2 regions of the Komagataeibacter medellinensis NBRC 3288 genome follow, and region 2 is predicted to be linked to the other one. Evidence: riboswitches for the same ligand, from Rfam matches in the RefSeq annotation. Region 2 holds a riboswitch; the other holds the start of a gene.
The links. Region 2 has a riboswitch for cobalamin ahead of GLX_RS15200 (hypothetical protein). Riboswitches for the same ligand answer to the same signal wherever they lie in the genome.
Positions count from the first base shown of each region.

Region 1 (4,806 bases), on a different replicon from region 2:
TCCCTATATATGCGGATTATTAGTCTGTACCCGGATAAATCCCGGCTTCGCAAAGAGGTTCTCTTCGTAGGCCTTCTGGCCGGCGGCTTATAACTCGCACGTAATTTCCTGACCTCGTGACACAGGTACCTACATTTTATTCTGGATAAAAAAGAAATATCCATGAACACAGATATGAGCATGGCAGCCGTTACAGAACCAGAGCCGGTTGTCGCAATGTGTATGTTTTCTGATGCATGTCTTGATCAATCCTTGGCCCTTCGCCTGCGGCAGCCCGAGGTAAAACAGCTTTTCGTCCGCTTTGTAGCGGTCCTTATGCGTAAAAGGACCGACGCTTTGGAATCTATTGCCAACTCAGTGGAAAAACAGATCAACGCGCTGTTTTCCCGTCCATTTACGCGGCGGCAGGTGCAACGGATACTAGGGATCACCAACCAGAAACGTCTGCTCTGGATACAAGATGGGCACCTGCAGCAGACCGGAATAATCCTGAATAACCAGCGCGGTCAAAAATTGAGAGTTCCTGTATCTTGCGCCGAGAGAATTGGATGGCTTAACCAGAATCCTGACATGATCGAAGCATGGCGTGACGAGGATGCCCGCATCCTGACATACGAAGACCGGTCCAATGCAGCCCTTTCCAGTTAATCCATTCCGATTGAGAAAAAAGATGGCTTCTCCCGTACCTTCGCCGGGTTTTATCCTCATACAACAGCGGCGACGTCGACGTTCCATATCGGTATCCCGCCTTATGGAATCCGCACCTCTCCGGGAAGACGTCATTCAGGCAATAGCCAGGACGGAACTCCCTGTTCCAAACCCGGAAGACCGCATTCGTGCAGATGGATTTGAAACATTCCTTCGTCTGGCACCTCCCGCTGATCAGCTTCCCGCTGCGCCGAAGGCGCGGGGCAACTACCTGGAGGAACTGTTTTCGCCCCTGCTGTCAGAGGCTCTGGCCTATGTGGATACAGCCTGCGATTTATCAAACACGCACGGGATCGAGGCGCGTATGGCTTTGCTTCAGGCCTATATTTCCGCACACTGGACCATTGGCGCGCGTGATGCCGCCATGCACCTATACGGTATACCAAGCCCAAAGGGTTGACTGAAAGCATAGTGGTCACCGCATGAGCGGCGTAACCCCACCTGTCGGTTACAAGCGTGAAGATACTCAGGAATCTGGCGTTATCGGGGTGGGACGAGCGGTTTGATCAGTATCAACAAGCTCTTCGCTCCATGCAGACCGGCATCGCGTTTCGAGGAATTGGGCGTTCCTTTCGCTTCGCGCATAATCAGATGAGACTCTTGATTGACGATGGCCCCGTGCAAGCGGGTTAAAAGGGAATGCTGTAACGCTCCGGCTGGACAATTCTGTTCCGGGAGCCAGTCAGCGGCTGCTCCCGCAACTGTATGCGGTATGCCACCGGTTCGTTCACCTGCGGGTGAGCCACTGTTTCCTTCGGGAAATGGGAAGGCATGGACTGGCAGGCCATGATCCGTGAGCCAGGAGACCTGCCCTCGTCTGCAAACCACGTCGTCGGGCGGGATGCACCGAAGGCAGGAGATTGCCCATGCGTTATGGGAAGACCATTATAACTGAGCGATGCCCCAGATGTTTCATAATTCTGGTGGAGACATCATAATGCGGCGCTATGTGACCGGCGCGTTTCTGACAACCGGTCCACTCGCCCTGTATGGTTCAGGGACATGTGCTCATACTGCTGATATTCCTGACACCAGCACCGACGACATTTCCTTCAGCGTGCGCCGGACGGACGTGGCTTCTGGCGACGTGTGGGGACATGACACGCCGATATATGGCAGCCATACCTATCCCGTCTCGATACGTAGCGGAGAATGTGCCGGCATTGGTTTTGCGCATATTGCGGGCACGGCACATTTAACCGGCCAAGGGCGCCCGCATGATGGTAAAGGTCATACCGGGCTTTTCAGACAGCAGATGACGGGCGCGACAGAACCATTATGGAAAACATCCATGGTGCCCTAACCGCTCATTCTTACGGCATGCATCGCGGAGCATCGGTCATGCGCTTTTCCATGCGAATTCGCCGATAAATCCGCCGATATTTCATAATTTCAGTCACGCGCGAAGCAACGAAAGAGACATCATGCATATTGCGCAAAAAGCAACCTGTGTCTCGCTATTCTTCAGTGTCATGATTGGAGGAACTGCTGCTGTTCACGCACAGGTTCCTCCAGCAACAACAGCTCCGCCCGCCGTTCTGGGGCAATGGATCACCAGAAACCACAAGGGTGTCTTCGAGATCACACGGTGTGGCGACCATTTGTGCGGGAAGCTGGTGGGCCTGAACTATAGTGATGAAATCCCACGGGACCAGACAGGACGTTCGGAATGTGGCTTGCCCATGCTGCAGGACTTTGTGCAAGATACGGATCAACCGAACCGCTGGAACGGGTCCATTCTCGATCCCAATACCAATCACGTCTATCAGGCCCGTATGTGGGTTAATCAGTCTGGACAACTCAAGTTACGGGGCTATCTCGGGATTCCGATGTTCGGGCAAACGCAGACCTGGTTCCCTTATAAGGGTCATATCGGCCCGGACTGCAAAATGAGCACCTGATCTGCATGGTGCCAGGTCAGGCGAAGATGCCCATGCGCATTAAGACGGAGCATGGGCATCGACCGGTTTACTCCCTGGCATCCTTCCGGGGCGACATACCATTCTGGATAAGGATCTGGCGCAGCGCCACGATAACCGGAAAGACCTCCTGATTCCGGTCGCCATCCTGCTCCCGCCATGCCTGCTGCTCCAGCTCGACAATTTCGCGATCTTCAGTGAAAACCCGCTCCGTAAAGGCGATCAGCAGTGGCCATGCCAGATCCAGCACAAACGGGATTTTCAACCTGCGTATGGATAACAGGCCGAAAACGCGGTTGCTCAGCTCTTCCCGATCCTGGGGCACGTAGGCGATCCACAATTCCATCACCGGTTTATCTACGCCCTGGGTTTCGATACGTAATGTCTGATACGGATACTGCGTGCGGATGGTCATGACATCCCGGTAGGCGAAATCCCGGCCGTCTTTCCGGCGTTGTCCGTAAATCAGGGCTTCGCTCAACGGCTGCTTACCGGCCGTGCGGGCAAATGTATAGCGGGCCTCCACGAAATCCTTCCCACACTCCATTCCCAGAAACCGCGGTTTCATGCTTCCGACCAGACGGCTGTGGAGAACCTGATGGTTCATATCCATCAGGTTCTCATGCATAAAACTGTAGTGGCACTGCACGACCTTGCCAAACCGGCGGGTCCTATAATGCGGGTCGCGGACACGCGGGAAGTCAGGCAGGGGTACGCTATCGGATTTTTCCAGATCCCCCATGAATACGAAGATCAGGCCGTCCTTTTCACGACAGGGCCAGGTACGCAGCCGAGGTGGTTCGCGTTCCAGCTTCATGTCAGGGGAAAAGCATTGGCCGCGTCGACTGTATTTCAGCCCATGATACGCACAGCGGACAAAATCCCCACACACTTCCCCCCTGCTGAGTGGGAGTTGACGGTGGGGGCAGACGTCATCCAGCGCGAAAATGGCTCCGGCATCTGGCCTGACCACGACAATAGGCTGTCCTGCATAGCGGACACCGATCGCCTTGCCCCGGCGCAGTTCACGCGACCACGCGACCGGATACCAGAAATCGGGATTGCTGCGAACGCGACGGATATCGACACCTGACGAGGCTGCGATTTCAGACACGGTTGTTTCCGATATATCTCCTGTCATGATCTGTTCAATGTCTCACGCTGTCGGCAGCGCATGGGACAAAACGAATATCGTTTTCACAAAATTCGTGGACGGGCTCTGTCTGGCGTCTCCACTGACAGGAAGTGGCCAATGACACGATTTCAGACATTTTCTGCTGCAGCATAACCGGGTCGTCTGTTTCATTCAGCCCCGCCGTGCCACCCAATGCCCCGGATGGCGCGATCATAAGACGGTCCCGACGATGGGAGTTTAATATCTGTTCTACAATGCTCCGGGCCATACCAATATGGGTTGGTGCCGTGCCAGAGGCATCGACCAATCCCAGTGACAGCCAGCGATCCGCTGAAAAATGCTTCAGCACATAAGGCAAACCGCGATAACCGTGCACCAGATCTATATGTAGACCATCGAAAGGCAGTTGCAGCACAAACGGAAGATGCGGCCCAAAGCCTCCTTCTCCACCCACCAGAACCAGTGACGTAACACCTGATATCTCGGCCAGGATGCGCCATGCAACGTCAATGTGGGTCAGTGTAGCAGCCGATAGATCGGGATGTGCGAGGATAGGTTCATCAATCTGGACCCATAAGCACCCTGCAGTGGTCAACTGTTCAAGGCATTCAATATAGGCCGGTAACAGGCGCATCAGGCTCTGAGCAATATTGTCTTCCTTCGCCATGCCGCATAAGACGAGAAAACTGACTGGCCCCAATAGAATGGGCCGGGTCGTGATACCCTGCCGCCACGCCGCGACGAACGCGTCGTAAGGCCAGTTATGAACAAGATGAAATGGTTGTGCCGGTCTCAGGACAGGCTGTCGGTATTCACCATTCACGGGGTCGCAGGCCATTACCGTATCATCAGTCGCAACGCCAAACATTCTGGCAGTCTGCACAATCCTGCTGTGCCAGAGGCTATTGGCAGTCGCGATATGGGAAATGCCCGCTGCGCGCTGGAAGGCGACTCCCCGGCCCTCACTGACAAACGGAAAACCCAATGTCGCCGTCAGAAGTCGGGTTGGGTATCGGGAATGGATTGATGAATAATGGCGCGAGG
Region 1 is NC_016027.1:1,377,147-1,381,952, forward strand. It holds gene GLX_RS06295 (hypothetical protein) at 163-648, shown strand; gene GLX_RS06300 (hypothetical protein) at 752-1,108, shown strand; cobalamin riboswitch at 1,303-1,537, shown strand; gene GLX_RS06305 (hypothetical protein) at 1,646-2,011, shown strand; gene GLX_RS06310 (DUF2147 domain-containing protein) at 2,133-2,609, shown strand; gene GLX_RS06315 (aromatic ring-hydroxylating oxygenase subunit alpha) at 2,677-3,768, opposite strand; gene GLX_RS06320 (uroporphyrinogen decarboxylase/cobalamine-independent methonine synthase family protein) at 3,776-4,806, opposite strand, start outside.
Region 1: it holds a riboswitch for cobalamin, as region 2 does, so the genes downstream of both, GLX_RS06305 (hypothetical protein) here and GLX_RS15200 (hypothetical protein) in region 2, are expected to answer to the same signal.

Region 2 (10,830 bases):
GACAGCGACGTATCCGCCACCAGCGCCAGGCACTCCCGCGTGTAGTCGTCCACCACTGTCAGCACGCGGAAGCGCCGTCCGTTGTTCAGCGCGTCCGAGACGAAATCCAGGCTCCAGCGCTGATTGGGACCTTCGGGCAGCATCATTGGCGAGCGCGTGCCCATTGCCCGTTTCCGGCCGCCACGCTTGCGGACCGACAGTCCTTCCTCGCGATACAGCCGGAACAGCTTCTTGTGGTTCATGGTCACTCCCTCGCGCTTCAGGAGGATGTGCAGGCGCCGGTAGCCGAACCGGCCTCGTTCGCCCGCAAGATCGCGCAGCCGACTGCGCGCCTCGGCATCATCCGGGCGGCGTGACGCACAGCGCCACGTCTTCGGGTCCATGCCGATCAGGCGGCAAGCTCGCCGCTGCGAGTAATCCCGTTCAGTCATCGCCCAGGTCACGGCCTCCCGCTGCAAACCGGGCGTCACTAGTTTTTTGCCAGCAGGTCCTTCAGGGTCAAGACGTCCATCACGCTCTCCGCCAGAAGCCGCTTCAGCTTCGCGTTCTCCTCTTCAAGAGCCTTGAGCCGCCGCGCTTCGGACACTTCCATCCCGCCGTATTTCGATCGCCACGTGCAGAAGGTCGCATCGCTGATCCCATGCCTGCGGCACAGATCGGCCGCCGTAGCGCCCGCCTGATGCTCCTTCAGGATCCCGATGATCTGCTCCTGCGTGAAACGTGCTTCCTTCATCGTCTGTCTCCTATGGACAGACCTTACTTCAAATCGAGGGCATTTCAGGGGGCAGGGTCACGGGCAGCAAAGGAGCGGATCGCGCCGCTGTTTACGCAGAAACGCGTTGCGATGTCGATGTGTGCCTTTCTCTATGTCCTGATTGGCAACGAACCGCGCAAGATAGGATGGATGCATGCGGAAGCAGCAGGATACCTTGATCCGTGGCGGTAACAAACGCTTCTTGGCGATATGCCTGAACTTGGAGCCATGGACGAAACGCAGGCTGCGGCTCTCTTGCCTGAATGCCGCCTTTTCCACGCCAGTCGGGCGCGCAGCAGGGAAAAGCTTCATAAGCCGTGAGTGCACTTATATTCGGCAGACGCTCTACATGCCCGCCCTTGTCGCGATACGGTTCACTCCTGATTTAAGGCGGATTTATGCTTGCCGATCACCTGCTAGTGGAATGGCGTAAGATGATCCTGGACCACACAGCCAGAGGCCGGGTATGGTCAGACACGCTCCAAATCTGCGGGGGAGATTAGTTCTGCCGTCTCATGGGAAATATCGTACCCTCTCTATCTTAGAACACAAGACGTTCTATAATATTTGTTATGCCAACAATGGCTTTGTACCGATAAGTACGAATGGACGAAAGCTATGCCGGGCGTCTTCCCGGTCCCTGATAGCGAGAGCCGGTCAGACGCATTGCTTTCCGGTGACGTGCGACCAGTCTCTCATGTTATCGTCAGGGAATGGTCACAGCTTTGATACAATCACCCGACTGCAGCGTCCGCCACGTGTAGTCCGCGGTTCAGGCCGACTTCTCCCGCAGCGTGCGGGCCGCGCGTACCATATTGACGAGTGCCGGGATGACCTCGTTCCACTGGCGCGTCTTGAGCCCGCAATCCGGATTCACCCACAGACGTTGTGCTGGAATGCGCTCATTCGCTTTCTCCATCAAAGTAACCATTTGCGCTTCGGTGGGGATGTTGGGTGAGTGGATGTCGTAGACCCCCGGTCCAATCTGGTTCGGGTAGTTGAACGTCTCGAAGACATCAAGCAACTCCATGTCGGAGCGCGAGGTTTCAATGGTGATAACGTCTGCGTCCATGGCAGCAATGGCGGCGATAATGTCGTTGAACTCTGAATAACACATATGTGTGTGGATCTGGGTTTCATCAGCGACACCATTGGCTGCAATGCAGAAGGCCTCCACCGCCCACGTCAGATAGTCCTGCCATTGCGATTTGCGCAGCGGCAGGCCCTCACGCAAGGCAGCCTCGTCGATCTGGATGATGCGAATGCCAGCCTTTTCCAGATCCAGGACCTCATCCCGGATGGCGAGCGCAAGCTGAAAGCATGAGGCCGAGCGCGGCTGGTCATCTCGGACAAAGGACCAGTTAAGAATCGTGACTGGCCCAGTCAGCATGCCTTTCATTGGTTTATCGGTAAGGGATGCTGCGTAGCTGATCCACTCTACCGTCATTGCCTTGGGGCGGCTGATATCTCCGAACAGGATCGGCGGTTTCACACAGCGCGAACCGTAGGACTGAACCCATCCATTCTGGCTGAACACATACCCCTCAAGCTGCTCACCGAAATATTCGACCATGTCGTTGCGTTCCGCCTCGCCGTGGACCAGCACGTCCAGACCCAGCTTTTCCTGCTCGCGCACCGCATGTTCGATTTCACGACGCATGGTTGCCTTATATGTTCCTTCGTCAATTTTTCCGGATTTGAACTGACTGCGCGCGAGACGGATTTCTCTAGTTTGGGGAAAAGAGCCGATGGTGGTGGTCGGGTAAAGCGGCAGTTGCAGCAGCGCGGCCTGTTTTGCTGCGCGAGCCCCAAATTCACTCATCCGACGGCCAAGCGATTCAGTGATGGCCGCAATGGCTTTTTTTACATCCGGATTGTTTACGCGGGGCGAACTGTGGCGTGAGTCCAGCGCAGCCCGATTGGTAACCAGTTCTGACGTCACAGCAGAACGCCCCCGGTCAAGAGCAAGGGCCAGCACGCGGATTTCGTCCAGCTTCTGCACGGCAAAAGCCAGCCACGAGCTGATCTCGGCGTCCATCTTCTCTTCGGCCGCCAGATCCACAGGCACGTGCAGCAGGGAACAGGACGGCGCGATCCAGAGCCGGTCTCCCAGCAGCTTTGCCACAGGTTCCAGCCAGTCCAGCGTCGCTTCCAGGTCCGTCTTCCAGATATTTCGGCCATTGACGATCCCGAGGGAAATTATCCGATCTGGCGGGCTCGTCTTTACCAGTTCAGCGACCTCCTCCCGCGCATTAATGGTATCGAGATGCACGCCCTGCACGGGGAGCCTGCTCACCAGGGCCAGATTTTCGCGCAGCTGACCGAAGTACGTGGCCAGTAGCAGTTTGACCCGGCGGGTATCAAGCGCCTGATAGGTCTGCACGAAAGCGTTCTGCCACGATGCATCCAGTTCCGTTACCAGAACCGGCTCATCGATCTGCACCCATCCGGCACCCGTCTGAGCAAGCGCATCGAGCAGTCTGGCATATACGGGCAACAGTCGCGGCAGCAGATCCAGCTTGTCCGAACCATCTTTGGCCTTACCGAGTGCAAGATAGGTTATCGGGCCGATAATGACCGGCTTCGTCCGGATACCCTGCTTCCGCGCTTCGTCCAACTGGCTCAGCAACCGCGAAGCATCAAGGGTAAACGTCGTCTCGGCATCAAATTCCGGAACGATATAATGATAGTTTGTATCGAACCATTTAGTCATTTCACCGGCGGCGACACCGCCGCAGCATCCGGTGTTTTCTTCAGCAACCGCTGCTGAGCGACCGCGGGCAACCCGGAAGTAATTATCGAGTTGTTCACCATGGAAGTCACGCACACGGGTGGGCAGGTTTCCGAGCATGAAGCTCATGTCCAGCACCTGGTCGTAAAAGGAAAAATCACCGACCGGTGCGAGATCCAGACCAGCCTGATCCCGCCAGTGGCGTGCGCGTAGTTCCGTGCCAACCTGCTCCAGCATGGCGAGGGAAGACTGGCCTTTCCAGTAAGCTTCAAGCGCGAACTTGAGTTCACGTTTGAAGCCGGTGCGAGGGAAGCCGAGATTATGGGTCGTAACCATGAAGATTTATCCAGATGATGTATGGCTTCTGGAAGATAGGGTTTCGGATATATGAAGAAAAATGATATGTTTTCATAGATGTATAAACGGCAATCATATATGGTGCGTAGAACATGAGTATTCTTGAGCGCAGCCATTTGGCGATCATTCAGGAAGTTGCGCGCGAAGGCTCATTGACGGCTGCAGGAGCGCGCCTCAATCTGACCCAGCCTGCGCTTAGTCATTCCATCCGCAAGCTGGAAAGCCAGCTTGGCGTGAAGATATGGCAACGTGAAGGACGCTCTCTCGTGCTCACTCAGGCGGGAGAGTGGCTCCTGTCTCTTGCCAATCGTCTCCTTCCACAATTCACGCTGGCAGAAGATCGGCTTGAACAGTTCGCCCTTGGCGAGCGCGGAACGCTTCGCATCGGGATGGAGTGTCATCCCTGCTATCAATGGCTTTTGAAAGTAGTGTCGCCCTATCTGGCAAGATGGCCCAAGGTAGATGTAGATGTGCGCCAGAAATTTCAGTTTGGCGGAATAGGTGCGCTATTCAGCAACGAGATCGATATTCTTGTGACCCCTGATCCGCTCTACAAGCCAGGCCTTAAATTTACGCCGGTTTTTGACTATGAACTGGTGCTGGTTGTAGGCCCCCATCATCCTTTGCGAGATGCCCAGTATATATTGCCAGATCAGCTCATTGGCGAAATACTGATTACGTATCCCGTACCGTCAGAGCGCCTCGATATCTATACGCAGTTTTTGCAACCCGCAGGCATAGCCCCGCGACAGCAGAAGCAGATAGAAACGACCGATATCATGCTTGTCATGGTATCACATGGCCGCGGTGTTGCAGCACTTCCACGATGGCTTGTCGAAGAATATGCCTCTCGCTTTGAGCTTTATCCTGTTAAACTTGGTATAAACGGTATTGCGAAACAGATCTTTCTTGGTCATCGCGAGACGGATGAAGACATTCAATATTTACGCGATTTTATAGAACTCGCGGGTATGAATCAGTGAGTCAAGACATGCCTGACTGTACGGGGTCAAAAAGAATAGAAAATGATAAGCACTGCTGGACCTGGCGACAGATGGATAGCGTGATCCGTGCCTGACGCAGTCACTTTTTTAGTGCCGACAGGTGAGTCGATGCGTCTTTCTCCTGTCCCGGAGTTCACGACGGAGACACGAAATAAAGTCATGGTGAACGCTGAAAATTTGTCCGTGGACCAACCGGTCGGCGATCTCTGTATCGTAGAAATTCTCTGTTCCTATCTCACAACGCATACTGCCGACAGGATTCTAAGATCCGCAGCCTTCGAGTTTGTGTCGCAGTTCCCGACCGCGTGCGGTAAGGCGGGAACGCCCCATCCCCCATCGCGCAGAACATCCACCTGCAATAAAGCCCATCAGTACGAGAGATGATCTGATGCTTCCTCCATCCAGCAAGGTTCCATACCCCCCGTCTTTCGGCAGGGACAGAATGGCCCGTTTTTGTGCGGGAGTCAGGCTCTCCGATCCGAAATAAGATCGACCTGTGCCATTTCGCTGGTTGCCGCCAAAATATGTACGCATTTCTCATGTTCCCCTTGTAGCGTTTGACGGGATTAGACCCGCGACACGCCATTGGCCAATGGATGTAATTCTTCAGAACTGGTCAGGAAAGAACACGCTGGATGAGGAACGCAGCAGATAAAACAGAAGACATGATCGCCACTCCGTCTGTCGGGCGCCCCGCCCGATAGAACTGGTTACGTCACAAAGGCAGGTCTCCTGGCTTACGGGTCCTTGATATCGGTTCTGTCTTCCCGGCCTGTTGAGCATAGCCAGTGACGAGTCCTGTTAAAAGGACATACGATCCGGTATCTCTCCGCTTACAGTTGCGGGGGCAGCCACCGACTTGTTCCCGGACCCTGATAAGTCCTGCCAGAACGCACGGCGTTCCCTATTAACCCGTTCGCACGGGGCCTTTGATGTAGAGGTAGTGTGACGCACGCCCGCGAGCAGTGCAAGCCTGCCAGCTTCCCGTCTGTGTGAAGGATACCATGCTCTGTCATCGCAGGTTTTTTGGAAAATCCATATTGCGTAGATCACGAAATCTGACGCATATTGCGACCAGCTTTTATGTCTGGTGGTGCCGCGCAAGCGGATTAATAGGGAATACCGTAAGCTCTGGCGGGATCTGCGATGATCCGGGAGCCAGTCGGTAGCTGCGCCCGCAACTGTAGGCGGTATGTAGCCGGATCCGATCATCTGATGTCCGATCAGATGGGTCACTGCTTCCAGTAAGGGAGTGGGAAGACAGGACCGAGCTGCCATGATCCGTGAGCCAGGAAACCTGCTACCGTCGCAAACCGTGCTACCGGGCGGGACCGACCGGTGGCAGGAGATCAGCTATGACGCGTTCTTTTGCGTATCGATATATCTATCAAGCCTCCATATGTATGCGGATCGTTAGCCTGTGCTTGAATGAATCCCGGCTTCGTAAGGCAACCTTAGCAACAGACCTCGCGGCCTGCGGCTTATAATTCGCATGTACTTTCCTGACCCCAGGACACAGGTACCTACGTTTTATTCTGATAAAAAGAAATATCCATGAACACAGATATGAGCATGGTACCCCCTTCCATTGCGTCGCGCCTAATGGCGACCATTACGGAGCCAGAGCCGGTTGTTGCAATTCGGATGCTTATTGCGGCCTGTCTGGATCAATCCTCGTCCCTTCGCCTGCGTCTGCCAGAGGTAAAGCAGCTTTTCGCCCGCTTTATAGCCGCCATCATGCGTGAAAGGACAGATGCTCTGGAGGCTATTGCCAGCTCGGTGGAAAAACAGATCACCGCGCTGTCTTTTCGTCCGTTTACGCCGCGACAGGTTCGACGGATTCTGGGGATCACCAACCAGGAGCGTCTTTTCTGGACACGAGACGGGCGCCTGCACCAGACAGGAACAATCCTGAACAATCAGCGCGGTCAGAAATTCAGAGTTCCTGTATATTGTGCCGAGAGAATTGGATGGCTCAGTCAGAACCCAGACATAATCGCGGCATGGCGTGACGAGGATGCTCGCCTCCTGACGCAGGAAGGCCTGTCCGATGCAGATCTTTCCAGTTAATCCGCTCCGATTCCCGGTGAAACGAAAAATGGCCTCTCCCGTCCCTTCGCCTGATTTTATTCTCATACAACAGCGGCGACGTCAGCGTTCTGTCTCGGTATCCCGCCTTATGGAATCCGCACCTCTGCGGGAAGATGTAATTCAGGCAATAGCCAAGACTGAACTCCCTGCCCCCAATCCGGAAGACCGCATTCGTGCGGATGGATTTGAAACATTCCTACGTCTGGTACCTTCCGCTGGCCGATTACCCGCTGCGCCGAAGGCGCGGGGCGACTATCTTGAGGAACTGTTTTCGCCCCTGCTATTAGAAGCTCTCGCCTATGTGGATACAGCCCGCGATTTATCGGACACGCACGGGGTCGAGGCGCTCATGGCCTTGCTTCAGGCCTATATTTCCGCGCAATGGACAATTGGCGCGCGTGACGCCGCCATGCACTTGTATAGCGCATCAAGCCCGAACGCCTGATTGACAACATAGTGGCTAACGCGCGGGCGCGTATCCCCGCCCGCGTGTTTCGAAGATGAAGACACTGAGTGACCTACACTTATTGGATCGGAGCGACAAGTTTGATTGGCATCAACAAGCTCTTCGTTCCATGCAGGCCGGCATCGCGTTTCGAGGAATTGGGCGTTCCTCTCACTTCGCGCATAATGGAATGAGACCCTTGATTGATGATGGCCCCGCGCGAGCGGGTTAAAAGGGAACGCTGTAACGCTCTGGCTGGACAATTCTGTTCCGGGAGCCAGTCAGCGGCTGCTCCCGCAACTGTATGCGGTATGCCACCAGTTCGTTCACCTGCGGGTGAGCCACTGTTTCCCTTGGGGAATGGGAAGGCATGAACTGGCTGGCCATGATCCGTGAGCCAGGAGACCTGCCATCGTCTGCAAACCACGTCGTCGGGCGGGATGCACCGAAGGCAGGAGATTTCCCATGCGTCATGGGAAGACCAATGCGGCCGATCAATGCCCCCCATGTTTCCTGTTTCTGGCGGAAACATCGTGATGCAGCATCGCGGGACCGGCGCGTTTCTGACAACCGGCACGGGACGCCCGCATGTTGCTGAAGACCCTTACTGGGCCCTTCAAGCCGGTGCAGCAATGGGCAGCAGGCGCGACAAGGCTATCATGGAAAACGTCCATGGCGTAGATAGCACCCTCGCCGCTCATTCCCATGGCGCGCATCTCGGGGCATCAATCATGCGCTTTTCGATCCGAATTCCCCGATAGATCCGCCGATGTCCCATAATTTTAGTCATGTACGAAGCGACGAAAGACACATCATGAATATTGCGCAAAAAGCAACCTGTGTCTCGCTAATACTCAGTATCATGATTGGAGGGGCTGCTGTTCACGCACAAGTTCCTCCAGCGACAACAGTTCCGCCCGCCGTTCTGGGGCAATGGGTCACCAGAAATCACAAGGGTGTTTTCGAGATCACACGGTGTGGCGACCATCTGTGTGGAAAGCTGGTTGGCCTGAACTATAGTGATGACATCCCACGCGACCAGACGGGCCGTTCGGAATGTGGGTTGCCCATGCTGCGGGACTTCGTGCCGGATCCGGATCAACCAGACCGGTGGAACGGGTCCATTCTCGACCCCAATACCAATCATGTGTATCAAGCGCGCATGTGGGTTAACCAGTCCGGACAACTCAAGTTACGGGGCTATCTCGGGATTCCGATGTTCGGACAGACACAGACATGGCTTCCTTATAGCGGTCATATCGGCCCGAACTGCAAAATGAGCACCTGATCTGCGTGGTGCCTGGTCAGGAGAAGATGCCCATGCGCCTTGAGACGGGGCATGGGCATCTATCAGTTTATTATCCTACGTCTTTCTGGGACGGCATACCATTCTGGATAAGCAGTTGGCGCAGCGCCATGATAACTGGAAAGACCTCCTGATTCCGGTCGCCGTCCTGCTCCCGCCAGGCCTGCTGCTCCAGTTCAACAATTTCGCGATCTTCTGTGAAAACACGCTCCGTAAAGGCGATCAGCAGCGGCCACGCCAGATCCAGTAAAAATGGTATTTTCAACCTGCGTATGGAGAGCAGGCCAAATACCCGGTTGATCAATTCTTCCCGGTCCTGTGGCACATATGCAATCCACAGTTCCATGACCGGTTCATCAATCCCCTCCGTCTCGATCCGCAATGTCTGATAGGGATACTGCGTGCGGATGGTCATGACATCCCGATAGGCAAAATCCCGGCCATCCTTGCGACGCTGCCCGTAAATCAGAGCCTCGCTCAGCGGCTGCCTGCCAGACGTGCGGGCAAAGGTATAGCGGGCCTCCACAAAATCCTCTCCCCGATCCATGCCTAGAAACCGTGGTTTCATGCCTCCGACCAGTCGGCTGTGCAGGATCTGGTGGTTCATGTCCATCAGGTTTTCATGCATGAAGCTGTAGTGACATTGCACGACTTTTCCAAACCGGCGGGTACGGTAATGGGGGTCACGGACACGCGGAAAGTCCGGCAGCGCAATGCTATCGGATTTTTCCAGATCCCCCATGAACACAAAGATGAGGCCATCCTTCTCCCGGCATGCCCATGTCCGCAGTCGTGGCGGTTCATTTTCCAGCTTCATGCCGGGGGAAAAACACTGGCCACGCCGACTGTATTTCAGTCCATGGTATGCACAGCGAATGAAATCTCCACACACTTCTCCCTTGCTGAGTGGTAACTGCCGGTGGGGGCAAACATCATCCAGCGCAAAGATGGCCCCGGCCTCGGGCCTGACCACCACGATGGGTTGCCCCGCGTACCGTACGCCAATTGTCCTGCCCCGACGAAGTTCACGCGACCATGCAACCGGATACCAGAAATCCGGATTGCTGCGGACACGACGGATATCCGGATGTGGCGAAGCAGCCCCATCCGGGATGGCTGCTTCCGATGTATTTCCTGTCATGATATTTTCAATGTCTCACGCTGTTATCAGCGCATGGGACAAAACGGATATCATTTTCGCAAAAGTCGCGGATGGATGCGCTGCGACGTGCTATCGTGCGTCGGCTGGCCACGGCCACGATTTCGGACATTTTTTGCGGCAGGACGTTCGTAATGTCCGGATCGGTCAGGGCATTGCTGTCACTTAACGCACCCGATGGCGCGATCATGAGACGATCCGGCCGATGCGAACGCAGCGTCTGTTCCACGATGCCGTGCGCCATGCCGATGTGGGTAGGCGCCGCGCTGCAGCTATCGACCAGCCCCAGCGAGAGCCAGCGATACGCCGGGAAATGCTGCAGGACATACGGGAAATCGCGATAGCCATGCACAACGTCCACATGCAGGCCGCCAAAAGGTAGCTGCAGCACAAAAGGAAGATGTCGCCCGAAGCCCCCGCCGCCCCCGACCAGAACAAGTGACGTGGCCCTTGATGCTTCACTGAGGACATGCCAAGCAACGTCCATATGGGTCAGCGTGGCTGCGGGCAGGCCAGGATGGGCAAGGATTGGCTCATCAATCTGGATCCAGAAGCATCCCGCGTTGTTCAGTTGTTCGAAGCATTCAATATAGGCGGGTAGCAGGCGCATCAGTCCCTGGCCGACACTGTCTCCCTTTGTCATGCCGCATAACGCAAGGAAACTGACCGGCCCCAGCAGAACAGGCCGGGTGCTGATACCCAGTTGTTCCGCTGCAAGAAATGCGTCGCGGGGCCAGTTGCGCGCAAGATGGAACGCCTGCCCCGGTCTGAGGATGGGCTTTCTGTAATTGCCGTGCATCGGATCACAGGCTGTGACTGTATTGTCGGTGCCCACGCCAAACATGCGGGCAGTCTGCACGACTCTGTCCCGCCATGGGCTATTGGCCGTAGCGATATGGGAAATGCCTGCCGCGTGCTGGCATCGCACCCCACGCATCTCATCAGCATCGGGAAAACCAAGTGTCGCCGTAAGCAGTCTGGCG
Region 2 is NC_016037.1:129,392-140,221, forward strand. It holds partial or broken gene GLX_RS17640 (IS3 family transposase) at 1-733, opposite strand, end outside; partial or broken gene GLX_RS18265 (hypothetical protein) at 746-943, shown strand; gene metE (5-methyltetrahydropteroyltriglutamate--homocysteine S-methyltransferase) at 1,527-3,821, opposite strand; gene GLX_RS15195 (LysR family transcriptional regulator) at 3,935-4,825, shown strand; cobalamin riboswitch at 5,552-5,792, opposite strand; cobalamin riboswitch at 5,921-6,165, shown strand; gene GLX_RS15200 (hypothetical protein) at 6,401-6,916, shown strand; gene GLX_RS15205 (hypothetical protein) at 6,897-7,382, shown strand; cobalamin riboswitch at 7,576-7,810, shown strand; gene GLX_RS17655 (DUF2147 domain-containing protein) at 8,197-8,670, shown strand; gene GLX_RS15215 (aromatic ring-hydroxylating oxygenase subunit alpha) at 8,741-9,829, opposite strand; gene GLX_RS15220 (uroporphyrinogen decarboxylase/cobalamine-independent methonine synthase family protein) at 9,837-10,830, opposite strand, start outside.